3 regions of the Hydrogenophaga sp. PAMC20947 genome follow, and region 3 is predicted to be linked to each of the others. Evidence: predicted binding sites of a transcription regulator. Region 3 holds the regulator's gene; each other region holds the start of a gene.
The links. The regulator FNR, encoded in region 3, switches genes on or off when oxygen is low (the NO sensors DNR and NnrR bind a similar motif). The targets are predictions, from matches to a motif close to TTGATNNNNATCAA.

Region 1 (9,961 bases), 1.2 Mb from region 3:
TCGGCCTGGCGCTGGGCGGCATGCGCTGACCCCAATAGGCTGGGGAGTCGAACTCAGGCAGACATGCAGACGAGCTCCAGGTGCTCCACCACAGGAGCCTGAGCAAAAAACGGTCCCACGATGGCGCGCCATTCGGCAAAGGCGGGGGACTCGCGGAAGCCCACGGTGTGGTCTTCCAGGGTGTCCCAGTCAATGGTCAGGATGTAGCGACCCTGGGTCTCGATGCTGCGGTGGACCTTGAATCCCTGAAAGCCTTTGGCCTTGGATACGACGGTGCGAGCACCGCGTTCGATGGCTTCTTCGAAGGCCGCAGCCTGGGCGGGGTCAATGCGAATGTCGGCGTGTTCCAGAATCATGACTGTGTGTCCTCAATGGTGTGATTGATGCATCAGGCAGGGAGTGCCTGCCGGTCCTCACGGATCATATCCACCGCCTTCTCGGCCATCATGATCACAGGGGCATTGGTGTTGCCCCCCACCACCTGCGGCATCACCGACGCATCCACCACCCGAAGGCCCGCCACACCATGCACCCGCAAGCGGGCGTCCACCACCGCGAGCGCATCATCCCCCATGCGGCAGGTGCCCACCGGGTGGTAAATCGTGTCGGCGTGGTTGCGGATGAACTGCTCGATTTCACCATCGCTCTGCGCCGAGGCCGACACCTTGGCCTCCACACCGCCGTGGCGCGCCAGTGCCGGTTGCTGCAGCATCTGGCGTGTGAGCTTAAACCCGCGCACCAGCCGGGCCATGTCGTCCGGATCCTGGAGGAACGCCGGGTCGATCAGGGGCGCGGCCAGTGGGTCGGCGCTGGCCAGGCGCAAGGTGCCGCGGCTCTTGGGCCGCAACAGGCACACATGGCAGGAGTACCCGTGGCCCAACACGGTCTTGCGGCCATGGTCCACCAGCTTGCCCACGACAAAATGCCATTGCAGATCGGGAATGGCTTCGTCAGCGACGCTCTTGATGAACCCCCCGCCCTCGGCGAAGTTGCTGGTGAGCGGACCGCTGCGGGCGCGTCGCCACTCAAAGATGCCACGGATCACGCTCACAATGCCCTTCAACGAGATGCCAAACACGTCGCTGACCTTGGGCGCATTCACCACGATCACCACGTCGGGATGGTCGTGCAGGTTTTCACCGACTCCGGGCAAATCGTTTGTCACGGCGATGCCATGGGCTTGCAGATGCGCTGCCGGACCGATACCCGACAACATCAGCAACTGCGGCGACCCAAACGCACCCGCGCTCAGCACCACCTCGCCACCGGCGTTGAGTTGCAGCGTCTGCTCCGAACCCCGACCGCTCTCCACCCGGTAGGCCACCCCCACCGCACGAGGGCGCCCGTCTTCGCCTGGTTGCGTCACGATGCGGGTGGTTGCCGCGCCGGTCAAGACCGTCAGGTTGGGTCGCCCCAGGTGCGGCGTGAGGTAGCCTTTGGCTGCGCTCCAGCGCTCACCGTTCTTGTGGGTGACCTGATAGGCCCCGACGCCCTCTTGCTCTGGCCCATTGAAATCGGGGTTGAGCGGGTAGCCCGCTTGTTGGCCCGCCTGGATATAGGCCGGCAGAAACGGATTGGGACTGCGCAGGTCCATCACATTGAGCGGTCCGCCCTGACCGTGCAGGGCATCGGCGCCGCGCTCGTTGTGTTCTGCTTTTTTGAAGTATGGCAACACATCGGCCCAGGACCACCCCGGGTTGCCCTGGGCCGCCCAATTGTCGTAGTCCCAGACATGGCCACGGGCGTAAATCATCGCGTTGATCGAACTCGAGCCCCCCAGCACCTTCCCGCGTGGCTGATAGCCCCGGCGCCCGTTCAGTCCAGGCTGGGGCACGGTGTTGTAGTCCCAGCCATTGAGCTGGTACTTGGCCATGATGGCCAGACCCGCAGGGCAATGGATCAGCACACTGCTGTCGGGTGGCCCCGCTTCCAGCAAGGCCACGCGAAGCGCCGGATTTTCGCTCAGGCGGCTGGCCAGCACACTGCCAGCCGAGCCGCCGCCAACGATGATGTAGTCGTACATGGATCAAAGTCTCCGTGATGGGGGTGTTGCGCGACAGGCCCAAGCAAGGGTGTGCGCGACAATCAACATGCAACTTAGCATGCGGGAGCGCACCTCGGTAGGCTCCACCATCTAGATTCGACGCCTGCGCGACGGCGAGGGACAGCCCCAGTCTCCGCAGGTTTCACAACCCCCGTTTCTTTCGGATTTTTTTCAGGAGTTTTGACAATGAGCAGCATCCAGACCGTCGGCATCATCGGCTCGGGCACCATGGGCAACGGCATCGCCCAGGCCTGCGCCACCAATGGCATCCAGGTGGTGATGGTCGACATCAGCCAGGCCGCCGTTGACAAAGGCCTGACCACGGTGGCCAGCAGCTTGGACCGCCTGATCAAGAAAGAAAAAATCAGTGCCGCCGACAAAGATGCGGCCCTTGCACTGATCAAAGGCTCCACCAACTACGACGACCTCAAAGGCGCGCAGCTGGTGATCGAAGCCGCCACCGAAAACGAAGCGCTCAAAGTCAAGATCCTGCAGCAACTGGATAGCTTGCTCGACGCAAACGTGATCGTGGCCACCAACACCAGCTCGATCAGCATCACCAAACTGGCTGCCGCCACCCAGCGCGCCGACCGCTTCATCGGCATGCACTTCTTCAACCCCGTTCCCATGATGGCGCTGGTGGAAATCATCCGTGGCCTGCAAACCAGCGACGCCACGCACGACGCGGTCAAAGCGCTGGCCGAACGCCTGGGCAAGACACCCATCACGGTGAAGAACGCGCCCGGCTTTGTGGTCAACCGCATCCTGGTGCCCATGATCAATGAAGCCTTCTTCGTGCTGGCCGAAGGCCTGGCCACGCCTGAAGACATCGACGCCGGCATGAAGCTGGGCACCAACCAGCCCATCGGCCCCCTGGCCCTGGCCGACATGATCGGCCTGGACGTGTGCCTGGCCGTGATGAACGTCTACATAGCCGAGTACAACGACAGCAAGTACCGCCCTGCGCCGCTGCTGAAAGAAATGGTGGCCGCTGGCTGGCTGGGACGCAAGACGGGCCGAGGCGTGTACACCTACTGACACACCGCTGCGGCACGGCAGAACAACCGTGTCTGGGCGCACAGGGACATACCCGCAGATGTCGCCCGTGAGACCGGCGCAGCCTTGGGGGGAGGTCTAAAACAGGTTGACTTCACCCCACTGAAAGGCAAGCCATGCATTCGACGCTCCTCCTGCGCCTGACCGCAGCCATCGGCCTCACCCTCGCCATTGGCGGGTGTGCGGCCCCCCAAAAACCCATGCGTCCAGCGGCCTGGGCCACGCCCGAGACGCTGGTGGCGCCGTCGGCTTTCCATGGGGTCCATGGCTTGGCTGTGGATGCCAAGGGACGATTGCTGGCGGGCAGCGTGGTGGGCAACAACCTGTGGGAAGTTGATCGAAAGACCGGACAGGCCAAGGTGTTCATCGCCGGGCCCGAAGGCCAGGCCGATGACATCGCCATTGGCCCGAAGGGTGAGCTGGCCTGGACCTCCTACCTGCAGGGCGTCTTGCGCATCCGTGACAACGACGGCGCTCCTACCCGCGTAGTGGCTCAAGGCTTGCCGGGCATCAACTCCCTGGCCTTCGATCAAAAGACCGGCAAGCTGTACGGAAGTCAGGTCTTCCTCGGCGACGCCCTGTGGGAGATGGACCCCAGCGGCCAAAAACCACCGCGTGCGATCGCCAAAGACCTCGGCGGCTTCAACGGATTTGAAGTGGGCCCCGACGGCATGCTCTACGGCCCGTTGTGGTTCAAAGGGCAATTGGTTCGCATCAACCCCGCAGACGGTGCCATCACGGTCATCAACAGCGAATTCAAGGTGCCGGCAGCGGCCAACCTGGACGGCAAGGGCAACCTGTGGGCCATCGACACCCGCACCGGCGAGCTCGCCAAGGTGGACCTGGCCAGCGGACGAAAAACGGTGGTGGCTCAGCTGAACACGGCGCTGGACAACCTGGCCATCTCACCCGAGGGCACGATCTACGTGTCCAACATGGCCGACAACGCCATCATCGAAGTCAACCCCACCACGGGCCAGACCAAGACCCTGCTATCGGGCAAGCTGGCTGTAGCGGGCGGCATGAAGCTGGGCAATGGCAAGCTGTGGATCGCCGATACCTTTGCCTTTCGCAGCATCGACACCGCAACGGGTGACGTCACCGACATCGCCCGCATGCAGGCGTCAGACATCGAGTACCCGGCGATGGTCGGCCTGGGCTCCAGACAAATCGCGCTGACCTCCTGGTTCACCAACACGGTGCAACTGATTGACCGCAAGACCCTGAAAACGGTGGACATGGTGCATGGTTTCAAGACCCCCTACGACGCCATCCCGATGGACGACGGGAGCTTGCTGGTGATCGAAATCGCGACAGGCAATTTGCTGCGTGTGAGCGGCGCCAAGCACGACGTGCGCAAGGTGGTGACCTCCGGGCTGGCAGGGCCGGTGCAGATGGTGCTGGGCCAGGACGGCGACCTGTACCTCACCGAAGCGGCGGGCAACCTGGTCCGCGTCGATCTCGCCACAGGCACCAAGACCGTGATCGCCAGCCAATTGGCCCTGCCCGAGGGCCTGGCTCAAACACCCTGGGGGAGCTTCATCGTGGCCGAGCCCATGGCAGCCCGCCTGACCGAGATCGATCCACTCAACGGACAACGCCGCACCGTGGCTGAAAACCTGCCCATCGGGCTGGAGGGTGGCCCGGGCATGCCCCCGCCATACAACGTCACGGGGGTGGCCGTCGGCGACGACGGCGTCATCTATGTGAGTGCCGATCGTAACAACGCCGTGCTCAAAATTCGACCCCTGCGATGACCCGGCCAGGGCGGCACCGTCCCTGGGCCCAAGTTGACCGTGTCTGAATGAATGTGTGCCTGGCCGTGAGGATCGTCCACATGGCCGGGTCCAACGTCCGAAAGTACCGCCCTGCGCCGTAGCTGAAAGCGTTGGTGGGTAGCCAGGTCGCTGGGCCGCGAGGCTGACCGAGGCGAACCCTTGCGCCAGATCAAAAGGTCAGCGCAAGGGCTGCCTAAGATGAAAGGCTGGCAACACAAAAGGCTTTCATCATGAGTGCAATGCGCGCGGCCCCAGCCCTGTTCGAATTCCTGGACAGCACCCACCGCGAAATTCTGGAGCGGTTGCGCCAGCTCGCCCCGCTGGTGGACGCCATTGAATCAGGCGGGTTGAACGCGGCCAACCGCGAACAGGCGCGCCGGATCCTGCACTACTTCAACACTGAAGCGCGCCAACACCACCTCGACGAAGAAAAGCACATCTTCCCGGCAATGCTGGCGAGTCAGGACGCCGAGATCGTGCACGCCGCCGAGCGGCTCACCCAAGACCATGGCTGGCTGGAGGAAAACTGGTTGCAGATGGCGCCGTCGCTGGACGCTGCGGCCAATGGCAACCTCTGGTTCGATATCCAGGAGTTGCGACATGCACTGGACGTGTTTGAAGCGCTGTATCTGGACCACATCATGCTCGAGGAGTCCATCGCTTATCCGGCCGCGCAAAAACGCCTCGTTGCCTGCGATGCCGTCGGCATGGGCCGGGAAATGGCACAACGCCGGTTCAAGGCCATGCGCCAGCGAAGGGACTCTCACGAATGAGCCGCCGCGGCCCGCCCGGGGCATTCACCAAGGCACGGGTGCACCATGCTGGTCCCAGAACCCCCCCGACTGCGCCGGAGTGAGTCCATCGACCACCGCAAGAAGCTCTGCGGCCGCCACATCGGGTGCCCGAACCTTCAACCCGGTTTTGGCGAAAGGTCGGGACAGATCGGTGTCCACCGTGCCGGGATGCAAGACCACACAAATGGCCGAATGGTTGCGCCGGTTCAGTTCGATGGCGGCCGTGTGCACCAGCTGGTTCAGCGCCGCTTTGGACGCGCGATAACCGTACCACCCGCCGAGCTGGTTGTCGCTCACGCTGCCCACGCGGGCCGACAAAAACGCCGCCACACAGCGGCCATGACGCGGCAATAAGGGCAACACATGCTTGATCACCATGGCAGGACCGATGGCATTGATCAGGAAGCTGTGGCCCAAAACGGCAGCGTCCAGCTGCTCCCAGCTGCGCTCAGGCATGGCGGCCTCGCCACCAGGCAAGCGGCCGTGCAGAAACCCAGTGGTGACCAGCACGCGCACCAAAGGTTGCCCGAGCTGGGCCAACTGATCGGATACATGGCGGGCGCAGCAAGCCAGAGACGCCGCATCACGGTAGTCGAGCGCCGGTTGCGTTTGACGCCCCAGCGCGATCACTGTCTCACCGCGCGAAGTCAGCGCTTGCACCAAGGCAGCACCCAGACCACCGCCTGCACCAAGGACCAGCGTGACACCCGGAGCGGCCGCAGGGGGTTGTAAAGCTTGCATGCAGCAATTGTGCGACCGGCTTAACATCAACCCATCACACAAGGACTTTTTGACATGGCTTCAGCTTTCGACTTCGATCTCTTCGTCATTGGTGGCGGCAGCGGTGGCGTGCGCGCCGCGCGCATGGCCGCGCAGCGCGGCGCCCGGGTGGCGCTGGCTGAAACATTGGGCACCGATGGCCTGGGCGGCACCTGCGTCAACGTGGGCTGTATCCCGAAGAAGCTCTACAGCTACGCAGCGCACTACGCCGAGAGCTTCCACGAATCGGCCGGGTTCGGCTGGGAAGGCCCGGCGCCCACCCTCAACTGGGGCACGCTGAAAGCCAACCGCGCCCAGGAAATCAGCCGACTCAATGGTGTTTACAGCAACCTGCTCGGCGGCTCCGGCGTGACCGTTTTCAATGGCTTTGCCCGCATCGACGGCGAGCATGCCATCACCCTGGCCACACTGAACGTCGACGGGACCCCCGGCCACCAGCACTTCACCGCAAAAAACATCCTGATCGCCACTGGCGGAACGCCCTTCGTACCGCACTTCAAGGGGCGCGAGCACGTCATCACCTCCAATGAGGTATTCGACCTCGAGCCGTTCCCTCAGCGCCTGCTCGTGGTGGGCGGTGGCTACATCGCCTGCGAGTTTGCGTCCATTTTCAATGGCCTCGGCTCGACAGTGACCCAGCTTTACCGCGGCGAGCAAGTGCTGCGCGGTTTTGACAACGAGGTCCGCCACTTTGTGGCGGGCGAGATGATCAAGTCCGGCGTGGACCTGCGTTTGAATGTCGACGTGGTGGACATCCAGAAAACCGATGAAGGCTTGAAGGTCGAGTGTGAAGGCGGCAATGTGATCACGGTCGACGCCGTGCTCTACGCCACCGGGCGCGTTCCCAACGTCAAAGGGCTGGGGCTGGAGTCCGTGGGGGTGGCCCAGGGCGGCCAGGGCGAAGTGGTGGTCAACGCCAGCTACCAGACCAATGTGCCGCACATTTATGCCGTGGGCGATGTCACCAACCGCGTTCAGCTCACACCGGTGGCGCTGGGCGAGGCCATGGTCGTGGTGGATCAGCTCTTTGGCCCGGCCGCCGGCAAGGCGCCGCGCGACATGAGCTACAACTTCATCCCGACCGCGGTGTTCACCCACCCCAACATTGGCACCGTCGGATTTGGCGAGGAGAAGGCTCGGGAAGAATTCGGTGCCATCACCGTGTTCCGCAGCGAGTTCAAGGCCTTGCGCCACACGCTATCCGGCAGCAGCGAACGCACCTTGATGAAGCTCATCGTCGACACCGCTACCGACTGTGTGGTGGGCCTGCACATGGTGGGCCCGGACGCTGGCGAAATCGTGCAGGGCTTTGCAGTGGCCATGAAAGCGGGGGCCACCAAGGCGGTCTTCGACAGCACCATCGGCATCCACCCGACAGCGGCAGAAGAATTTGTGACCATGCGCGAACCGGTGCGAAGCTGAAGCGACGCGGCGGCGGGCAAGGCCCGCCGGATGAGGTGCGTTACCTCAACCCGTACAGCAACCCCACAGCCAGCGCTGTGTGCAGCCAGAGCCCGGGCGCCAGCCAGCGCAAATAAGCCCAACCACCCACCAGACCGGCGGTGAGGCTCTTGCTGCCGGCGTGCACCGACAACGCCAACATGACCGGCCAGACCGAACCATCGGACAGCACCGGGCCCGAAGAAGCAAAGACAGCAGCCAGCGCAGCGTGCAGGTCGGCGATCGACGCCAGCAGGGTCCCCACCAGGAGACCCGCCTGTCCCAGCCAAAGGTCGAACGCATGGACCACCACCTGGATGCCCGCCAGCAGGGCCGCTACCGCGGCGGCACCCCACAGGCTGAACATGCGGTCATCGCCGGCGCCAGGCAACCCTTTGACGCCGGGGCTGGACACCACACCGTCCGACGGCTCAGGCGGCGCTCCCCGCACCAGCCACCAGCCCCACCCAGCCGCCATCAGCCCGCCCATCAAAGCCGGCAGCCACAACACCGACAACCATGCGGGCTGCACCGCCAGCGCCACCAGCAACAGCTGCGCCTGGGTCGACACACAGGACATCAGCCCGCCGCCCGCCATCAGGCGCGGGCTGGAGCGGCCTTCACGAGCGGCCAGCCCCAGGGTGGCAATCGTCGCGGTGCTCGACACAAAGCCGGACGCCAAAGCCGAAAATGCCACGGCTTCCCGGGCACGCAGCAGGCGCCGGCACAGGTGCGCCAGTGACTGAACCGCCAGCAGCAATGCCAGCAGTTGCACGATGACATAGGGGTTGAGCACTGGACCCCAGAACGGCCGGTTGGGAACCAGCGGCAGGGCCATCAACACCAGGGCCGCGAGGATGATGCCGTCGCGAACCTCCCCCTGGCGCAGCCAATGGTGGGCAAACCGGTGCAAGGGCTCTCGACCTGCCAGCAAGGCGGTCAGGCCCACCGCCAAGGCCGCTGCCAGCGGCAGGCTCCAGACGCACAGGACACCAATGAGATAGGTCAGGAAGAGTGCAATTTCGGTGGTGGTGCCCGGATCATCCGACCGATTGCGCAGGTGGGCCACAACCGACAGCGCGACCACCATCACAGCGCCGGTCACGACCAAGCCAGGAAATGGCGTCAATGCCGCCACGGCCCCGGTCACACAGGTGATCGAAAAGCTCCGCAACCCAGCCAACGCCCGACCCGGGCCTATGCCCTTGCGCCGCTCCCGTTCGATCCCGATCAGCAACCCGCAGCCCAGCGCAGTGACCAGAACGGCCAGGGCGCCCTGCAGACTGAAGGGGACGGGACTGAGCGCTGACACCGGATTCAGCATCGATATCCTTGGGTGATCGGATGTCATGAGGCTTGGTCACAATAGACCCCATGCACAAAACCCCTGACTTTACAGCGCCCGCTTTCTACACCGACGCAGCGGCGGCTCTGGCGCAGGTCCAGAAGATCTACCAGCGCAGCGTGGACCACCTGCGCGCCGCCATGCGCGAGTTTGTGAGTGGGACAGACGTTGAGCAAATCCGCGTGCGCGCCTGCTACCCGTTTGTGCGACTGCACACCCACAGTGTCTCGCACCGGGGATCGGGCCGGCTGAGCTACGGCTTTGTCGCCGGCCCCGGCCGGTTCGAGACCACGATCACACGGCCCGACCTGTACAGCGACTATTTGCTGGACCAGTTTCAGCTGTTGCTCACCAACCATGGCGGAGAACTGGAAGTGGGCACCAGCACACAACCGATTCCAATCCACTTTTCCTTTGCCGAGCACGACCACATCGAGGGCCAGCTCACCGCCAATCGCCGCGCCCTGATGCGCGATGTCTTTGACCTGCCCGACCTGACCGCCATGGACGACGGCATCGCCAACGGCACCCACGTTCCCCGCTCGGGTGAAGCCCAGCCGCTGGCGCTGTTCACTGCGCCGCGGGTGGACTATTCGCTGCAGCGCTTGCGCCACTACACCGGCACCGCGCCCGAATGGTTCCAGAATTTTGTGCTGTTCACCAACTACCAGTTTTACATCGACGAGTTCATCAAGCTGGGGCGCGCCGAGATGGCCAATCCCGA
Region 2 (9,961 bases), 860 kb from region 3:
GGCTGCGGGGTTTCGCCGAAGCATCAAACCCCGGCCACCAGCCTCTTTCCCCACACACCTCCGACCTCCAAAAGGAAAACCCCATGAACAACCGCTTTGCCCTCATCTTCACCCTGGCCATTGGCACCGCCTACCTGACCGGCTGCGCCGTCGCCCGCGACCAACAAACGGTGGGCTCTTTCATCGACGACTCAACCATCACCACCCAGGTCAAAGCGCGCTTTGCCGACAACCCCAACGTCAGCGCCTTGTCCATCAAGGTGGAGACCCTCAAGGGCGTGGTGCAACTCGCCGGTTTTGCCAAGTCCGCCGATGAACGCGACAGCGCCGAGATCATTGCCCGACGCGTCTCGGGCGTGAAAGACGTGGTCAACGACATCGTGGTTCGCCCGTAACACACCCTTGATGCCGGTCGTTCTGTTGCGGTTCACGGGCGCGCTGTCAGCGGTGTCCTACACAACGGGCGCTCAAACCCGCTTATCGTTCACCATCGGAAGGTGGTCAGGCCCAGCGGGCCCACCCCCTTGCTCAAGCAACCCCTAGCCGGCGCACGCGCCTGTACCTTTTGTATCTGCGGACAACCCCCTCGGCCGCACTGCCCATGACCACCCTGCGCGCGCTCATCGTCGAGGACAACCCTGTGATCCTCAACAACCTCATCGCCACTCTGGAAGAGCTGTCGGATTTGCGCGTGGTGAGTGCGGTGGGCAACGAAAAAGAGGCGATTCAGGAGCTGATCACCCGCGCGCCCGAACTGGACCTCGTGATCATTGACATTTTCCTCACCTCCGGCAGCGGGCTCGGCGTCTTGAAATATGCGCGCGACCTGGACATGCCGGCCCGGCGCGTGGTGCTCACCAACTACGCCACGCCTGACATGCGTCGCCGCTGCACGGAGCTGGGCGCCGACCAGGTCTTTGACAAGTCCAGTGAGCTGGAAGAGTTGATTGAATACTGCGACAAACTGGCCAAGGCCTGACCGCATGCACACCCTTGAATCGGATCAGGCGCAGCTGATCGAGCCGCCGCCAAGCAGGGCCAAGTCGCCCCCCTCACCGGCGCTGCTGCTCGCCTGGCGCCCTTTTCTTGTGGCCTTGCTCTCGGTGGCCTTGGCCCTCACCCTGGTGGTTTCCCTGGAGTGGTCCTACCAACGCGCCAGCAGTTCGCTGTCGACCATGCAAAAGCGCGATACGGCGCGGATCGCAGCGGAGACCCTGCTGCGACGCCTCATCGATGCAGAGACCGCCCAGCGCGGTTTTTTGCTCACGGGGCGTGAGTCGTACCTGCGCCCCTTCACAGACGCCGACCACGATGTGGACACCGCTTTGAAGCAGCTCAATGCGATGTACGCCGAGAGCCCTGCCTTTCAGGCACTGGTGGCTTCGGTGGGCATCAGTGCGGAGACCAAGTTGACCGAGCTGAGGCTTTCATTGCGCTGGTACCGCGATGGCGACGAAGCCGCCTGGCGCGGGCTGCTGATGTCTGACCTGGGCTGGGAACGCATGCAGTCGGTGCGGCATTCGGTGCGCACGCTCATTGAGGAAGCCACCACAGCCGCCGACCAGGAACAGCAGACCATCGAGCAATCCTTGCAATGGGGCCGCCTGGCCGTTCACTTCACCACCTTGATGGCGGTGCTCTGGCTGGTTTTTTTCCTGCGCAAGAGTGCAGCCTTGCAGCGCGCGCACGAAGAGCACACCGACGCCATCGCCGAAGAACACGATCGCCTGGAGCACAACGTGGCCCAGCGCACCCAGGAGCTGGCGGCTCTCAACCTGCACCTGCAAACGCTGCGCGAGGGCGAGCGCGGTCGCCTTGCGCGGTCATTGCACGATGAGCTGGGCGCCACCCTGACAGCGGCCAAGCTTGACGTCACCCGGCTGCGGCGCGCCGCCGAACCCCTGAGCCCGGCGATGCAAGAACGCTTGCAACACCTCGCGACCGAAATCGATTCCGGCATCGGCATCAAACGCCGCATGATGGAAGAGTTGATGCCCCCTGCGCTGCACAACCTCGGCCTGCGCACCGCGCTGGAAATTCTGGCCGCCGATTTTCGCGAGCGCCACGCCGCCGAAGTGCAGATCGACTTCGAACAGGTCGACGCAGACGAAGCCGGGCGCAACGCGCTGTTCCGGGTGGTGCAGGAAAGCCTGCGCAACATCGAGCAGTACTCCGGCGCCACGCAGGTCACGCTCCGGCTGAGCGGGCGTCAAGGCCAGGCCAGCATTGAAGTCCACGACAATGGCATTGGCTTTGACACCCGGCAACTGACTGCGCGCAGCGGTGCGGCGCCAGGCGATTCACCCAAAGGCCACGGCTTGAAGCAATTGCAATACCGACTGGAATTGGCCGGCGGCCAATTCAGCGTGTCCTCGTCGGCCAGCCAAGGCACGACCATCCGTGCCAGCGTACCGCTGTCATCCACGACAGACTGACCCACCATGACGCTCCCCACCTCTCAACGAGGCAGCTCCTTTCGCCATTCCTTCGAAGCCGTGGCCCGGGGCCGCTACCTGATGCCGGTGGTGCTCGCGCTGGGGGTGACCACCATGGCGGTCAACGAGAGCACCTTCCAGCATTCCTTCGGCACGCTCAACACAGGCATCGCCCTGACCGACGCCCGCGTCCAGGCGGCCGAAACCCTGCAACTGCTCACCGATGCCGGCTTGTATGCCCGCTCATACATCCTTTCGGGCTCACCCGACGAGGCCGTGGAATACCGCGCCACGGTGGAGCGCATGCAGGCAGTGAAACAAAAGGCCTTCGACCTGGTGAGCAAAGTCGACCCCCAGGGCCAGGTCTCTGTCGAGGCGGTCGAACAACTGGTCAATGAACACATTCGCAGCACGGATGAATGGGTGATGCTGGTGGCCCGGGGCGATACCGAAGCGGCGCTGACGGCCGCCGTGAGCAGCACAAACAGGGAACGGCGGGACCGCTTGCGCGAAGCGTTCGCCAGCGTACTGGAGAGCGCAGCGGGCATCCAGCAGGGTGCGCGCTTTTCGCTCTACAACGCCTTGTCCATGAGCCGCTTTGCCGTTCACCTGCTGGCCCTCGCCGCCGTGTTGAGCATGTTCATGTTCCGGCGCCAGTTGCGCCTGGGCGATGAGCAACTGGCCAAAGAGCAGTTGCTGCTGGCCGACCGGGTCAAGGAGCGCACGGCCGAGCTGACGGAGATGGCCACCCACCTGGTGCACGCCCGCGAAGACGAACGCGCCCACATCGCTCGGGAACTGCACGATGAAATGGGCGGGTTGCTCACCGCCATGAAGCTCGACTTCGCCCGCCTGCGCCGCCTGCCCGACATGCCCGACAAGGCCACGGAGCGCATGGCCTCGATCGAAGCACGTCTCAACGAAGGCATCGCCCTCAAACGCCGCATCATCGAGAATTTGCGGCCGTCGTCGCTGGAGCAATTGGGACTGGTCCCGGCACTGGATATCTTGTGCCGCGACATGTCTGCGGCCCTGAGCAGACCCGTGCATGCCGATCTGCAACCCGTGAATGTCGAAAATGCTGCCGAGCTCACCCTCTACCGCATCGCACAGGAGTCTCTGACCAACGCCGGCAAATACGCCCATTGCAGTCGGATCGAGGTGCAGCTCAAACAAGCCGGGGGGTCGGTGACCCTGCGGGTGCACGACGATGGACGCGGTTTTCAACCGCAGCAAGTAACCCATGGCCGCCACGGCCTTGTCGGCATGCGTGTTCGCGTGGAGTCCCACGGTGGCCGCCTGAACTTGAAGAGCGCGCCAGGCCAGGGCACCACCATCGAAGCCACCTTGCCGGTGCAGGACACGCGCAAGGCACCGCCCGACACCGCCCGCAGTTGAATGTGCGTCCCACCGCCTGGGCCGGTCAACCGAGCGCCGTGGCAAGCGATCCGGCAGGTGTGGGCCAACCCCCCGCCCACATCTCACGTACAGTGAGCCTCATGGTCGATTCTTTGCCCCCCCTGATCCAGGCCCTGCTGTCGGCTGACCGGTACGCCCACCCCGTGGGCAACGTCTCGGTGATTGAAACCCACGGTGCCTGGGTGCTGCTGGCCGGCGAATTCGCCTACAAGATCAAAAAGCCAGTGCACTTTCCGTTCATGGATTTCAGCACGCTCAACGCCCGGCGCCGCGCTTGCGAGACCGAAGTCCGGGTCAACCGGCGGTTCCAGACGCACGACCGCCCCGCCACGCAGCTGTACCTTGGCGTGTTGCCCCTGTTCGGCACACCCGATCAGCCGCGCTGGGGGAGCCTCGGCACCCAGGGCGAAGGCGAAGACCAGGCTTTCGAATTCGCGGTGCAGATGCGGCGATTTGACGAATCCCAGCGGCTGGACCACTTGTGTGAGCGCGGAGCGCTCACACCCGATCACATCCGTTCGCTGGCTCGGCGCATGGCGGCGTTTCAGACCAGGGCCGCGGTGGCGGACCCGGCCAAGCGCTGGGGGCACCCGGCCGCGGCCATGCGCTGGCCACGCGACAATTTCCAGACACTCGCTGCCTCGCTCCCCAGCGAGACCGATGCCGCCCTGGTTCGCCAGCTGCGCGACTGGACCGACGAAAGCTTTGGCTCCATCGAACCCCTGCTGTCCCGGCGACGGCAAAAAGACCGGGTGCGCGAAGGCCACGGCGACCTGCATCTGGCCAACCTGGTGTTGATCGATGGCGAAGTCTTGCCTTTTGACGGCATCGAGTTCAACGACGAACTGCGCTGGATCGATGTGGCCAACGACATGGCCTTTGCCTGGATGGACCTGCTCCACCAACAACAACCTGGCCTGGCCAACCTGCTTTTGAGTGAGTGGCTGGACGCCAGTGGCGATGTGTCCGCGCCCGCTGTGTGGGGCTTTTTCGCCAGCTACCGCGCGGGGGTGCGCGCCAAGATCGCTGCGATTCGCCTGGGCCAGCTGGGCGGCGAGGGGCGGTCGCCCGAGGCCGACGCCAGCCTGGTGCAAGCGCGGCGCTACCTGGAACTGGCGAGGGACATCAGCCGCCCGCCCCCACCGCAGTTGATCATCACCCACGGCCTCTCGGGCAGCGGCAAAACCTGGGCGTCTGGCCGCTGGCTGCAAGCCGAGGCCAGCGGACGCGCCATCCGCCTGCGCTCCGATGTGGAACGCAAACGCCTGCATGGCATGAACGCACTCGCCCCCACCGGATCGGAGATGAACGCAGGCCTCTACAGCGCCCAGTCCCATGGTGATACCTATGCTTCACTGCTCGCGCGCGCTCGCAACCTGATCCATGACGGCTGGAGTGTGCTGATCGACGCTGCCTTTCTTCGCGTCGCGGAGCGCCAGGCTTTTGCCGCCCTGGCCCAGGCCGCCCAATGCCCGTTTCACATCCTGGCGCCGAGCGCCCCGATTGACGTGCTGCGCGCGCGGATCACGGCACGGCAGGCGCAGGGCCACGACGCCTCCGAGGCCACGGTAGCCGTACTGGAACAGCAGCTGGGCTGGCTGGAGCCGTTGACCGAAACCGAGCGCGCAGCGTGCTTGCCTACGCTCAACTGACACCGCACCGAAGAAATTTCAAACCCGAAAAGCTGCTTTCACAAGCCAATTGGGTGGGGGCTCGCTACCATCGAGCCCACAAAGAACCACTTCCGGAGACCATCCCATGCCCGTGATCACCACCATCGAAGACCTGCGTGTACTCGCCGAAAAGCGCGTGCCACGCATGTTCTACGACTACGCCGACTCGGGCTCGTGGACCGAAAGCACCTACCGCGCCAACTCGGAAGACTTCCAGAAAATCAAGCTGCGCCAACGCGTGGCGGTGAACATGGAGAACCGCTCGACCGCGACGAAAATGGTGGGGCAGGACGTCAAGATGCCCGTGTGCATCGCCCCTGTGGGGTTGACCGGCATGCAAAGCGCCGATGGCGAAATCAAAGCCGCCAAGGCCGCCGAGACCTTTGGCATTCCGTTCACGCTGTCCACCATGAGCATCTGCTCCATCGAAGACATCGCGGCCCACACCACGGCACCCTTCTGGTTTCAGCTCTACATGATGCGCGACCGCGAAGCCATGGCCCGCATGATCAACCGTTGCAAGGTCGCCAAATGCAGCGCCCTGGTGCTCACGCTCGACCTGCAGGTGATCGGCCAGCGCCACAAGGACCTGAAGAACAAGATGCGCGCCTCGGTCATTCCGAGCCTGGGCAACATCCTCAACATCGCGACCAAACCGCGCTGGGTACTGGGCATGATGGGCACCAAGCGCCACACGTTCCGCAACCTCGTGGGGCACGTGAAAGGCGTCAGCGACATGAGTTCGCTCGCCTCCTGGACCAACGAACAGTTCGACCCGACCCTGTCGTGGGCCGATGTTGAATGGGTCAAGCAGCAATGGGGCGGCAAGCTCATCCTCAAAGGCATCATGGATGTAGAAGATGCCAAGCTGGCCGTGGCCAGCGGGGCGGATGCCATCGTGGTCAGCAACCACGGTGGCCGCCAGCTCGACGGCGCGCCCTCCAGCATCGAAGCACTGCCCGCCATCGTTGCGGCCGTGGGCGATCAGATCGAAGTCTGGATGGACGGCGGCATCCGCAGCGGCCAAGATGTGCTCAAGGCCTGGGCGCTGGGCGCTCGCGGCACCATGATCGGCCGCGCCATGGTCTACGGCCTGGGCGCCATGGGCGAAGAAGGCGTGTTGAAAGCGCTGCAGATCATCCACAAGGAGCTGGACGTGACCATGGCGTTTTGCGGTCACACCAACTTGCAGCATGTCGACAAAGGCATACTCCTACCCGGTACCTACCCGCGATAACGCGATCTCACATTGACCAGCCATTCACCCCGCATGCCCGACACCGATACCCGCACTTCCGAGAACGCATCCGCCCCATTTTTCAAGCGCGTCAGCACCTGGTGGCGCGCCCTGGCCGTCTTCCTCGCGCTCGTCGTGATGCTGGGCCTGGCGGCGGGTACCAGCATGCTGTTTCAGCTGCGCGATCAGATCCAGCACCTGCAAACGCGCCTGACCGAAGTGCCGCAGGTGCGCGATATTTCCGTGCTGCTCGATGAACAGCAGCGCCCGGCCATGCTGATCACGGTGACGCCCCAGCAAGGCAGCATGCTGATCCAGCGCCTCAACGAGGTGAAAGAAGGCCGTGAAGACAGCATGCAGATCTGGGCCCTCAAAGAAGGCGCCGAACCCCGCTCACTGGGCGTGATCACCAGCAAATACAAAACCCTGGAAATGCCCATCGCGCCTGAAGCACTGCAAGGTGTGAACGAACTGGGCATCAGCGCCGAAGAAAGGGGCGGCGTGTCGGCCAGCAATGGCCCCAGGCTGCCCTGGTTGTTCAAGGGCTGGCTGGTGCGCAAGGCGCAGTAAGGTTCGCTCGACCTGGGAGCGCAGGCCCCGCACAACGGCCCTGTTTTTGAGGCAGATCAATGCGCAGCCTCACAAAAGGGCCAAACTGATGTGATGGGTTTTGGCCCCTTCACACCATGAGCAAACGGTTCCCCATCCACCCGTCCCATCCCGAGCGCAACTGCTGGGGGTGTGACCGCTATTGCAAAGCCGGCGACATGCTCTGCGGCAATGGCTCGGACCGCACCCAACACCCTGAGGAAACGCTGGGGCCGGACTGGGTCGATGTTCTGGGGTTTTCCTCAGAAACCACCCCTGCTGCTTCAGAAGCGCCCGAAAGCGGGCCAACAACCGCCGCATCCTGCGTGCACCCCTGAAGCGACACGGATGCGCCGTGCGCGCTATGCTTTCCAGGGTGAGCTCCCTCCCACTGTCATCGCGGCCCCGCCGCATCGCCCATCTGGACATGGACGCCTTTTTTGCGTCGGTGGAGCTGCTGCGTTATCCGCAGCTCAAAGGCTTGCCGGTGGTGATTGGCGGCGGGCGGCGCAAGGAAGACGATGTATTGGCGCAGCTGCGCGAGGCCTATCCCGATCGGGACTGGGGGCCCGGTTCGCTCGACCGCATTCCCGTCGACTTTTTCCCGCTCCTGGCGGGCTACACCGGCCGCGGCGTGGCCACCACGGCGACCTATGCGGCCAGGCAGTTCGGCGTGGGTTCGGCCATGGGCCTCATGAAAGCCGCCAAGCTGTGCCCCCAGGCGATTCTGCTGCCGGTGGACTTTGACGAGGTGCGGCGCATTTCGCGCCTGTTCAAGGCCACCATCACCGACATCGCTCCCTTGATGGAGGACCGGGGCATTGATGAGGTCTACATCGATTTCACCGATGTGCCCGGCGGGCAGCGCGAAGGCGGGCGGGTGCTGGCCCGGCTGATCCAGAAGTGCATCTTTGAGGCCACGGGCCTCACCTGCTCCCTGGGCGTGGCGCCCAACAAGCTGATCGCCAAGATGGCCAGCGAATTCAAGAAACCCAACGGCATCAGCATCGTCACCCTGGACGATCTGCAGACCCTGATCTGGCCGCTGCCTTGCCGCAAGGTCAATGGCGTGGGGCCCAAGGCGGACGAAAAGCTGCAAAAACACGGGCTTCACACCATTGGCGATCTGGCCGCCAGGGAGCGGGGATGGCTGATCAACACCTTCGGCAAAAGCTACGGGGCGTGGCTGCACGAGGTGAGCTGGGGCCGCGACGAGCGCCCGGTGGTGACCAGCAGTGAGCCGGTGAGCATGAGCCGCGAGACGACCTTCGAGCGCGATCTGCACGCCGTGCGCGACCGCGCCGAGCTGGGCGCGGTCTTCACCCGGTTGTGCGAGCAGGTGGCGGCCGATTTGCAACGCAAGGGCTACGCCGGCAAGACCATTGGCATCAAGCTGCGCTACGACAACTTCCAAAGCGTGACACGCGACACCACCATCGACAGCTTCACAGCCGACGCCGCCACGATCCGCCGCCAAGCCGGCCTGTGCCTCAAGCGCGTGGACCTCACACGGCGCATCCGCCTGCTGGGCGTGCGTGTGGGCAAACTCGTCAAACCCGGGACAGAAGAAGCCCAGGGGCCGGGCTACAGTGAACAAGAAACAACCCCTGCCCGAACCGCTAGAGAGAGACCCTCCGATGACTACACCGACCTGCTTTTCCCTGAGCTCGACTGACGACCACGTGGCCCACCTCGTGTTGAACCGCCCCGAGGTGCTCAACACCATGCACCCCACCTTCTGGCGCGAGCTCGATGAAATCCTCACGCAGATCCACCGCGAGGGCACGGCCCGCGCCCTGGTGATCAGCAGCACCGGCAAGCATTTCTCGGCCGGCATGGCCCTGGAAACCTTCTCCGGCGCCATCCAGATGGACGACAAAAGCCCCGAAGGCCGTGCGGCCATTTTTGACACGCTGGGCGACATGCAAGCCACGTTCACCAAGATTGAGACCCTGCGCATTCCGGTGATCTGCGCGATTCAGGGCGGCTGCATTGGCGGCGCCGTGGACATGGTCACGGCGGCGTGTATCCGCTACGCCACGGCCGACGCCTTCTTCTGCATCCAGGAAATCAACATCGGCATGGTGGCCGACGTGGGCACGCTGCAGCGCCTGCCCAAGCTGGTCCCGATTGCCGTGGTGAAAGAGATGGCCTACACAGGGCGCCGCCTGCCCGCCAGCAAGGCCTTGGCCTACGGTCTGGTCAACGAGGTGTTTGACACCGCCGAAGCCATGGTGGCTGCCGCGCTGCAGTGCGCCAAGGAAATCGCCAGCAAGCCCCCCATCGCCATCTGGGGCACCAAGCAGGCCATCGACTACACCCGCGACCACTCCACCGAAGACAGCCTGCGCCAGATGGGCTGGCTGCAAGCGGGCATCTGGAGCAACCGCCATGTGATCGAGGCCATCACCGCCATGAAAGAAAAGCGCGCAGCGCAATTCCCGGCGCTGTCTTCGCTGTCGTCGTTCAAGGAAATGGGCTGACACCAGCCGCCCCGCCTCACGCGGGGCACTCGGCTGGCAGCGGCAAAACTCAGACCGCTGAAAGCGAGGCGCTGAGTTCGGCGAAGTTGTGAGCCATTTCCACCAGTGGAATGGGGTGGCCCAGCT
Region 3 (9,961 bases):
CATGCGGCTCAGCTGAAAAGACCACAAGGCCCTGGTGCTGTGCACCCCAGCCGCACGCCCGATGCCCGCACAGGCAGCACCGCACATGGCCACACAATGCGGCCCGCCCACCAAACCCATGAACAGGGCCGTCACGGCCATTGATGTTTGCATGGCCCTACTCTACCCATTGCGCAGTGGCCGCAGAGGCTGAAACGACAAACCCACTCAAATGATCTTGGAAAAACGGGCCCGGTCCAGATCGACCTGGAGGTTTTTGTCGAACACCATGGCAATGGCCCGCACCAGATACCAGCCAGCGGCGGTGACCTTCACACTGCTGTCGTGAACCTCGACCAGTCCATGGGCCTGCATGTCGGCCAGCACTTCGAGCTCTCGCGCAAAGTACGCCTTGACCTTGATGAGGTGTCCGAGCTCAATCGACTCGAAGTCGAGTTCTCCCTGGCACATGATGGACATGATCACCGCCCGGCGCAGCAGATCGTCACGGGACAAGGCCAGCCCGCGCACGATGGGCAGTCGACCCTGATTCAGGGCGTCGTAGTACTCGTCCAGCGTTTTGGCATTTTGGCTGTAGGTGGCACCGATGCGCCCGATGGCCGAAACGCCGAGGGCGATCAGATCGCAATCGGGCTGTGTGCTGTACCCCTGAAAATTGCGGTGCAAGCGCCCTTGGCGTTTGGCCACGGCCAGCGCGTCGGTGGGCAGCGCGAAGTGGTCCATACCCACATACACATAGCCGCCCTCGATCAGCGCATCAAGTGAAGCGGACAACATCGACAGTTTGTCACCGGGGCTGGGAAGCTCAGCGGCCACGATGCGCCGCTGGGGTTTGAAACGGGTCGGGAGATGCGCATAGGCGTACAGCGCAATGCGATCAGGGCGCAACTCGTTGATCTGGATCAGCGTGCGCGCGAACGACTCGGGGGTTTGCAAAGGCAAGCCGTAAATGAGATCCACGTTGATCGACTCGAAGCCGATTTTTCGGGCCGCGGCCACCAGCGCAAACACCTGCTCAGCGGGCTGCACACGGTGCACCGCCTTCTGAACCGCCGGATCAAAATCCTGCACCCCGAAGCTGAGCCGGTTGAACCCGAGGCGCGCCAGCGTTTGCAGGCGCTGATCGGTCACCGTGCGCGGATCAACTTCGATCGAGTATTCCCCTCCTGGTACCAGGGTGAAATTGCGGCGGATCATGGTCATCAGGTCTTCCAGCTCCTCGTCGGAGAGGAAGGTTGGGGTGCCGCCACCCAGGTGCAGCTGCGAAACGTTGTGCCCTTTGCCGAAGTGCTCAACCTGCAGCTCCACCTCTCGGGACAGGTAGCGAAGGTACTCGGCCGCGCGCTCGTGGTGTTTGGTGATGACCTTGTTGCAGGCGCAGTAATAACAGACCGACTCGCAGAACGGAATGTGCACATACAGGCTCAAGGGCAACGCCATGGAACCTGCCCGGCGTTGTTCCAGCGCCTGGATGTAATCCGCCTCACCAAAAGCCTCTATAAAGCGGTCGGCTGTGGGGTAAGAGGTGTAACGGGGACCTGGGATATCGAACCGCTTTAGCAGTTCGTCGGGGATCGTGTGGCTCACTGACTTTTCTCCAATACTGAGCATTGAATGTGCCCCAAGACGCCAGGGCGCCCTTTGATCTTTGTCAAGCCTAGGTATGCCCCGAAAAGCTGCCCGCAAGAGAAATCCAGTGTTTCCCGGCGTTTATGGCCTGATGCACTGGCGGTGCTGTAAAGTCCCCAGTGATTACCCGGGGAAAAATATGGACGTTCAAAGCATCAAAGTCGCCTGCTCAAACTGCAATCTCCGTGAGCTGTGCCTGCCTATGGGCCTGAATCCAGAGGAGATGGACAAGATGGACAACGTCATCTCTTCTCGCCGCCGCATCAAGCGCGGCACGGCCTTGTTCAGCACGGGTGAAAAATTCACATCCCTGTACGCCGTGCGTTCTGGCTTTTTCAAGACTTGTGTGACCACGGCGGATGGGCGCGACCAGGTGACGGGTTTTCAGATGACGGGGGAAATTCTCGGGCTGGACGGCATCGTGAACGACCTTCATTCCTGCGACGCGGTTGCCCTGGAAGACGCTGAAGTTTGCGTGATGCCTTTTGACCAGATCGAAGAGCTCTCGCGCGAATTCACCACCCTGCAGCATCACATGCACAAAATCATGAGCCGCGAGATTGTGCGCGACCATGGCGTGATGCTGCTGCTGGGCAGCATGCGTGCGGAAGAGCGGCTCGCAGCCTTCCTGCTCAATTTGGTGCAGCGCTTGCACGCGCGCGGGTTCTCACAGTCCGAACTGATCCTGCGCATGACACGCGAGGAGATCGGCAGCTATCTGGGCATGAAGCTGGAAACCGTGAGCCGAACCTTTTCGAAGTTTGTTGAAGATGGCATCATTGAGGTCAAGCAGCGCTACGTTCACATCAAGGACACCGACGGATTGCGGCGCATTGTGAATCCGCAGACCTGCGGATAAAGCACCGAATCGAACCGCTCCGCCAAAAAGAAAAGCCCCCTGCAGAATTTCCCGCAGGGGGCATTTTTTTATCGAGAAGATCAAGCTCGATCACAGGTAGCATTCTTCGCACATTCACGCGGGCGATCCTGCTCAGGGACCGGGCAACGGTTGACCTCAAACGGCGACATCGCCAACAAAGTTGTCAAGGCGCTGGAGAGCATCGTAGCCATCCAAAAGATGAAAAATGCCCCTGTGTAGATGGCTTCACGCGAAAGGCTGAGGCTTTGTCCTTGCCAATGCATCTCGCTGGGATCCACAAAGGCAAAGACCAACATCTCCAACACCGCGGCCATCAAAAAAGCGGGCCACATGATCCACATCCAACGCTTTGCCTTCATGGGTCACTCTCCTGTATTGCTGTCAGAGCAATGTCTGTGCAGCGTATTCAATTTGCGGGCGGTGCGACCTGGGTGGTGGCGTGATTGCGCGCCTGGCCAGCGGGCATCATGTTGAACAAAGCCGCCTCGCGCGCTTTGCCCTCAAGGGCATGGGCCGCTTTCAGGTCGCGTTCATAGTCGTTCTTGTTCAGGACCGGATCTTGGTACTTCACCGCAATCACAGCCGTTGCAATGGCTGCGATCACAACCACCACCGGGCCACCCACCACCATCCACATGTGGGGAACACTCCACCAAGCAACGGGAGGCACAGGATCGGTTGAGTTCGAGGTCATGGGGTTCTCCTGGACATAGGACATAGGTTGCATTTCAACGGGGCACAAGGAAGGCCGCCTTTTCGGAGACTTGAGACACATCCTTGCCGGTAGAGCGGACATCAAAATGGATGGTGTGCGACCCCGTTTTTGCCGAGTTCGGTGGAATCTGAACCCGCAGCACGGCGGATCGAACCTCGGTGGGCAACACTGTGATTTCGGACTCGGACGCAATCGTTACGCCGTCCAAACCAGAAACCGTGATCACATAGGTCTGAGGCGACTCCGTGGCATTCATGACCTGCAGGCGGAACACGTTTTCAATGCGCCCTTGATCCACCATGCGTGCCAGCGCACCGCGATCCCTGATCACGTCGACTTTCAATGGCGTGCGCAAATACAGGCTCACCATCACGGCTGCGGTGATCGCCATCAGGATAGCTGTGTAGACCAACACCCGAGGGCGCAGGCCGCGTTTGATCATTTGGGCGGTAGACCACCCATTGGCCATGCCGTTCTGTGTGGAGTATTTGATCAGCCCCTTGGCATAACCCACCTTCTCCATCACCTCGTCACACACGTCAATGCAGGCGCCGCAGCCGATGCACTCGTATTGCAGGCCATTGCGAATGTCGATACCCGTGGGGCAGACCTGAACGCACAAAGTGCAATCGACGCAAGAGCCGAGGTTGAGCGCTTTGGGGTCGGCCTTCTTGGACCGCGGCCCACGGGGCTCTCCACGCGCCTCGTCGTAGGTGACGATCATGGTGTCTTTGTCGAACATCGCACTTTGGAAGCGCGCATAGGGGCACATGTACTTGCAGACCTGCTCGCGCATGAAACCCGCGTTGCCATAGGTCGCAAAGCCGTAGAAAAACACCCAGAAGATTTGCCAAGGGCCCAGCGACGCCGCAAGAGACAACGCCGCGAGCTCCTGAATGGGGGTGAAATACCCAACAAAGGTAAACCCTGTCCACAAGGCAAACGAGATCCACAAAGCGTGTTTAAGCCACTTCTTGCCGAGCTTTTCACCCGAGAATGCGGCCTTGTCCAGCCGCAAGCGCGCCGAACGATCGCCTTCAACCTTTTTCTCTATCCAGAGAAAAATCTCGGTGTAAACGGTCTGGGGGCAGGCGTAGCCGCACCACAAGCGCCCGGCCACCGCCGTAAACAAAAACAGCGCCAGTGCAGAGATCACCAGAAGACCCGTCAGGTAAATGAAGTCCTGCGGGTAAAGCACCAAGCCACCGATGAAAAATCGGCGCGCTTCCAAGTCAAACAAGACGGCCTGGCGACCATTCCACTGCAGCCAGGGCAAACCGTAAAAAACAATCTGCGTCAGCCAGACCGTTGCCCAACGCCAGTTCGAAAACAGGCCTTTGACCGATCGCGGATAAATTTTCTTGCTTGACGCATACAACGACACCATCACTTCGTCATCGGGCGGAATGCCCTTTGGCGTGTCGCTGGGGGTGTTGCTGACCGGCGCAAGAGGGCTGGAAGCAGCGTCTGGCGTAGTAGAGCTCACAAAATCCCTGACTTAAAAATACCACGAGGCCCCGAAAGGCCTCGTCAAGAAAACGCTCAGTTGGCAGCGACAGACTTGTTGGACATGCCCCAGACGTAGGACGCCAGGACATTGATCTGCTCTTCATTCAACAAGGCCGCCTGTGCAGGCATGGCATTGGTGAAGCCTTTGTTGACCGCCGAAATAATGGCCTCTTCCCCCCAGCCATGCAACCAGACACCATCGCTCAGGTTGGGGGCACCAATGGCCGCCATACCTTTGCCGTCCTGTCCATGACACGCGGCACAAGCCGCGAATTTCAACTTGCCCTGAGAGGCACGAATGCTGTCATGCGGGCTGCCTGAAAGGCTCAGCACATAGTTCGCCACATTGCGGACGTCATCAGCGTTACCAACAGCGGCGGCCATGGGAGGCATCACGCCGGTACGGCCCTGGGTGATGGTGGTTTTGATGTACGCGTGATCGCCAGCGCCGAGCCAGTCGCCATCGGTCAGGTTAGGAAAAGCCTTGGCTCCGCGAGCATCAGAACCGTGGCACTGCGCGCAATAGTTCATGAACAAACGCTCACCGATAGCCATGGCCTGGGAATCCCCGGCCATTTGTTCTGGGGTCATGCCATCGAACTTCGCATAGATCGGTGCGATCGCAGCTTCAACCTTCTTGACTTCCGCCGCGTGTTGACCGGCAGAAGACCAGCCCAGCAAGCCCTGGTAGCGCCCAAACGTGGGGTAAAGGGCACCATACACAAAGGCAAAAATCACCGTGATGATGAACAAGTAGACCCACCACCTTGGCAGAGGGTTGTTCATTTCACGCAAATCACCATCCCACACGTGGCCCGTGGTGTTGTCAGCCGCTGAAACCACCTTGGTGGTGCCACTGATCCACAGCAATACCGCGCAAGCGATGATGCTCAGGGTGACCAAGCCGATCACGTAGTAGTTCCAGAATTCGCTCGTAAAGTCGCTCATGATGTTTCTCTTGTTCGTAGCGGGTTTTATTCGTCCTGGAAAGGCAGCTGCGCTGCCTCGTCAAAATCCGCCTGGTTGCGACGGGACCAAGCCCAGGCAACAATGCCCACGAAGGTCAGCAAACTGACGACGGTTATCGCGCTGCGCAGATCGTTGATGTCCATGATGCAACTCCTTATTGGGGTTTGGCTTCAACCGCAGGCGTTGCCGCCGCCTCAGTGGCCGCAGCCATAGACGCAGCCGATCGAGCCGTACCGAGCATCTGGAGATAGGCGATCACGGCGTCCATCTCCGTCTTGCCCTTGACTTCAGCAACCGCGTTGGCGATTTCTTCGTCGGTGTAGGGCGCGCCCAGCTTGCGCAAGACCTCCATACGGCCTGGAGAGTCTTCCGCATTGACCATTTTCTTGTCCAGCCAGCTGTAGGCCGGCATGTTGGACTCGGGCACCAGATCACGCGGGTTGTTCAGGTGAATGCGGTGCCATTCATCGCTGTAACGGCCACCCACTCGGGCAAGGTCAGGTCCCGTGCGCTTGGAACCCCATTGGAATGGTCGGTCGTACACGAACTCACCAGCCACAGAATATGGGCCATAACGCAGCGTCTCGGCCTGGAAGGGGCGGATCATCTGCGAGTGGCAGTTGTAGCAACCTTCGCTCACATAGACATCCCGGCCAGCCAGCTGCAACGCCGTGTAGGGTTTCACACCTGGCAGCGGCTCGGTCGTGGACTTCTGGAAGAACAGGGGAACAATTTCCACCAGACCACCAATCGAGACCACGATGGTGATCAGCACGATCATCAGGAAGTTGTTGGTTTCAATGCGCTCGTGCGTGAAACCTTTGGGTTTTGCTTGGTTTGCCATTTTTATTGTCCTCAAGCGTGCGCAGGATTGAGAGCAGGGATGCGCACTTCTTCAATCCGACCCTGGCCGATTGTTTTCAGCACATTCCACAACATGATGCACATGCCGCTCAGGAACAGCAGACCACCCAACAAACGGATCACATAGAAGGGGAAAGTCGCCTTCACGGATTCAACGAAGGTGTAGGTGAGACTGCCGTCGGGGTTGACCGAGCGCCACATCAAACCCTGCATCACTCCCGCGATCCACATCGAAGCAATGTAGAGCACGATACCGATGGTCGCCACCCAGAAGTGGATTTCGATGGCGGGGACCGAATACATCTTCTTCTGGCCAAAGAGGCGCGGAATCATGTAGTACATGGAACCCATGGTCACCAGACCCACCCAGCCCAGGGCACCAGAATGCACGTGGCCAATGGTCCAGTCGGTGTAATGGGACAGCGCGTTGACGGTCTTGATCGACATCATCGGGCCTTCGAAGGTGGACATGCCATAGAACGACAGCGACACGATCAGGAAGCGCAGGATGGGATCGTCACGCAGTTTGTGCCAGGCGCCCGAGAGGGTCATGATGCCGTTGATCATGCCGCCCCAGCTGGGAGCCAACAAGATGAGCGAAAAGACCATGCCAACCGACTGGGTCCAGTCGGGCAAAGCGGTGTAATGCAGATGGTGAGGACCTGCCCACATGTAGGTGAAGATCAGCGCCCAAAAGTGCACGATCGACAGGCGATAGGAATAAACGGGACGCTCGGCCTGCTTGGGGATGAAGTAATACATCATGCCCAGGAAGCCAGCGGTCAGGAAGAAGCCCACCGCGTTGTGGCCGTACCACCATTGCACCATCGCATCTTGCACACCGGCATACATGGAGTATGAGTGGGTCAAGCTGGTTGGCCACTGGAGGTTATTAAAAATGTGCAACAGCGCGATGGCAATGATGAACGCACCGTAGAACCAGTTGGCCACATAAATATGGCGAACCTTGCGCGCGCTGATGGTGCCAAAAAACACGATGGCATAGGCGATCCAGACCACGGCGATCAAGACATCAATCGGCCAGATCATCTCGGCGTATTCGCGGCTCTCCGTCAGGCCCAGGGGGTACGTGATCACCACCGAAATGATGATCGCCTGCCAGCCCCAAAAGGTGAACCCGGCCAGCTTGTCAAAGATCAGACGTGTTTGACAGGTGCGCTGAACCACGTAATAGCTGGTCGCGATCAAACCCGACCCGCCGAACGCAAAAATCACCGCACTGGTGTGCAAGGGGCGGATGCGACCATAAGCCAACCACTCGATGCCCTGCGTCATGTCAGGCCAAGCCAGTTGAGCGGCAATGAACACGCCCACCAGCATGCCGACCACACCCCAGATGATGGTCGTGACGGCAAATTGCCTGACCACTTTATCGTTATAGACCGCCGCCTGGCTGGTCTTTGCTGTCACGGACATACAGAACTCCTCACAAATGTCACTACTGAGAGTGTGATTATTGACAACCGCTATCGCCTTGACTTAAATCAATCGTCACGAAGAATGCGCTCGCCTTCGCGCTCGATGTTGTCAAATTGACCCGCCTGCAGGGCCCACCAGAACATAGCGATGATGCAAAACACGAGCAACACCGACACAGGGATCAGCAAGTACAAGATATCCATGAGGCACCTCTAAGCACGGCCGCAAACGGACGTATTGTCAATGAATAAGCACTGGCGGATATTATGCGACTGCGCCCTGGATCGCCGGGGTATCCGACCCAGTCACCCCGCCATAGGCCGTCAGTCGCAAGGCATTCGCGATCACCAGCAATGAACTGCCCGCCATGCCCAAGCCGGCCAGCCAGGGCGGCATCCAGCCCACCAGGGCCATGGGGATGCTCACAGCGTTGTACAGCGCGGCCCAAGCCAGGTTTTGTTTGACAATGCGCAAGGTCGCCCTCGCCTGCTGCACGGTCAGGGCCACATCCATCAACCGCCCGCCCTGGATCACGCAATCGGACTGCGCCTGTGCCAGAGGTGCGCCATGGCCCAAGGCAAACGAGGTGTCGGCGCGGGCCAGGACAGGCCCATCGTTCAAGCCATCGCCCACCATCGCCAGGCGCCAGCCGCGCGCCTGCAAATCGCTCACTTCGGCGAGCTTTTGCTCCGGCGAGGCTCCCGCGATCACATGATCCACGCCCACCGCCTGTCCCACCCATTGGGCAGCGGCATCACGGTCCCCCGAGAGCAACCAGGTCTCAAGCCCCAACGCCTTGAGCGCCTGGACCGCCTGCTGAGCGTCTTCCCGCAAACTTTCCCGGAGTTCAAATGAAGCCAGCCAGCCGTCTTGATCCGCAAGGTACACGCTGGCTTCGGTGTCAGCATCCAGCACCGATCCCTGAAGCCCACAGAATGCGGCCGATCCCAGCTTGATCCAACGGCCGTCGACCCGCTCGCCCTGCATACCCTGGCCTGCCAATTCCACCACTTGCGTCAACTCGGCAGCGCCAGCGCGGTCGGGCGAGCCATCGCTGTCGGCAGCCACCAAAGCGCGGGAAACCGGGTGGAGCGAGCCACGCGCCAGCGCGGCAGCGAGCGCCAGGCCCTCTTCGGATCGCACGCCCTCACGGGTCTTCACCCGGTCGAGTTCCAGGCGGTCGTGGGTCAACGTCCCCGTTTTGTCGAAAACGACGGCATTGATGCGAGACAAGGTTTCCAGGGCCTGCAGTCGGCGCACCAGAATGCCGCGACGTGCCAGAGCCCCCGCAGAAGTCAACATGGCCGCAGGGGTTGCGAGCGAAAGCGCGCAAGGGCATGTGACGATCAGCACGGCAACCGCCACGGCCAGCGCCTTGGTGTGATCGATCTGCCACCAATACCACCCGGCCAAGGCGGCTCCCAACAGCACCAGGACCAGAAAAGGGGCTGCAATCCGGTCGGCCAGAATGGCCAGACGTGGTTTCTCGGTACTGGCTTTTTCCATCAGCGACACGATCTGTGCGAAACGCGTGTCCCGTCCCAGCCGATCGACGCGAAGCTCCACCGGTCCAGCCAAATTGAAACTCCCAGCCACCACCAACTCACCCTGCTGGCGGACAACAGGGTGTGACTCTCCCGTCAACAAGGCTTCGTCCACGGTAGCGCTGTGGCTCAGAACGGTGCCATCTGCCGGAAAAGCCTGCCCGGCCTGAACACGAACTTCATCGCCCAGCACCAGACGCCGAGCGGACACCGACTCGAAGCTGCCGTCGACCTTGCGCCGGTCACACACTTCCGGCAGCCGGTTCATCAAACTGTCCAGGGCGCCAGCGGTGCGGTCGCGCGCCTTGAGCTCCAGGTAGCGGCCACCCAGCAAAAAGAAAACAAACATGGTGAGGGAGTCAAACCAGACCTCGTGCCCCCAGGGACCAGCCGGGTCAAACACCACCGCTG

Region 1: a site for FNR is predicted at 5,038-5,051, ahead of E5678_RS19840 (hemerythrin domain-containing protein). Genes of this name have one in related genera too.
Region 2: a site for FNR is predicted at 7,381-7,394, ahead of E5678_RS21315 (DUF3079 domain-containing protein). Genes of this name have one in related genera too.

The regions. Positions count from the first base shown of each region.
Region 1 covers NZ_CP039252.1:4,345,867-4,355,827, reverse strand. Annotated here, with positions in the region: gene E5678_RS19865 (LysE family translocator) at 1-29, shown strand, start outside; gene E5678_RS19860 (antibiotic biosynthesis monooxygenase family protein) at 54-356, opposite strand; gene E5678_RS19855 (choline dehydrogenase) at 389-2,023, opposite strand; gene E5678_RS19850 (3-hydroxybutyryl-CoA dehydrogenase) at 2,231-3,082, shown strand; gene E5678_RS19845 (hypothetical protein) at 3,217-4,857, shown strand; gene E5678_RS19840 (hemerythrin domain-containing protein) at 5,109-5,651, shown strand; gene E5678_RS19835 (SDR family NAD(P)-dependent oxidoreductase) at 5,676-6,413, opposite strand; gene gorA (glutathione-disulfide reductase) at 6,468-7,874, shown strand; gene E5678_RS19825 (DUF4010 domain-containing protein) at 7,915-9,216, opposite strand; gene E5678_RS19820 (AMP nucleosidase) at 9,267-9,961, shown strand, end outside.
Region 2 covers NZ_CP039252.1:4,667,057-4,677,017, reverse strand. Annotated here, with positions in the region: gene E5678_RS21350 (BON domain-containing protein) at 84-395, shown strand; gene E5678_RS21345 (response regulator) at 602-979, shown strand; gene E5678_RS21340 (CHASE3 domain-containing protein) at 984-2,435, shown strand; gene E5678_RS21335 (ATP-binding protein) at 2,442-3,833, shown strand; gene E5678_RS21330 (bifunctional aminoglycoside phosphotransferase/ATP-binding protein) at 3,935-5,506, shown strand; gene E5678_RS21325 (alpha-hydroxy acid oxidase) at 5,613-6,764, shown strand; gene E5678_RS21320 (anti-sigma factor) at 6,798-7,334, shown strand; gene E5678_RS21315 (DUF3079 domain-containing protein) at 7,451-7,690, shown strand; gene E5678_RS21310 (DNA polymerase IV) at 7,717-9,027, shown strand; gene E5678_RS21305 (enoyl-CoA hydratase-related protein) at 8,990-9,835, shown strand; gene E5678_RS21300 (CBS domain-containing protein) at 9,885-9,961, opposite strand, start outside.
Region 3 covers NZ_CP039252.1:678,795-688,755, reverse strand. Annotated here, with positions in the region: gene E5678_RS03170 (sulfite exporter TauE/SafE family protein) at 1-153, opposite strand, end outside; gene hemN (oxygen-independent coproporphyrinogen III oxidase) at 208-1,611, opposite strand; gene fnr (fumarate/nitrate reduction transcriptional regulator Fnr) at 1,769-2,488, shown strand; gene E5678_RS22560 (hypothetical protein) at 2,569-2,868, opposite strand; gene E5678_RS03150 (FixH family protein) at 2,916-3,203, opposite strand; gene ccoG (cytochrome c oxidase accessory protein CcoG) at 3,238-4,611, opposite strand; gene ccoP (cytochrome-c oxidase, cbb3-type subunit III) at 4,767-5,681, opposite strand; gene E5678_RS03135 (cbb3-type cytochrome c oxidase subunit 3) at 5,708-5,845, opposite strand; gene ccoO (cytochrome-c oxidase, cbb3-type subunit II) at 5,857-6,546, opposite strand; gene ccoN (cytochrome-c oxidase, cbb3-type subunit I) at 6,558-8,003, opposite strand; gene ccoS (cbb3-type cytochrome oxidase assembly protein CcoS) at 8,072-8,209, opposite strand; gene E5678_RS03115 (cation-translocating P-type ATPase) at 8,271-9,961, opposite strand, start outside.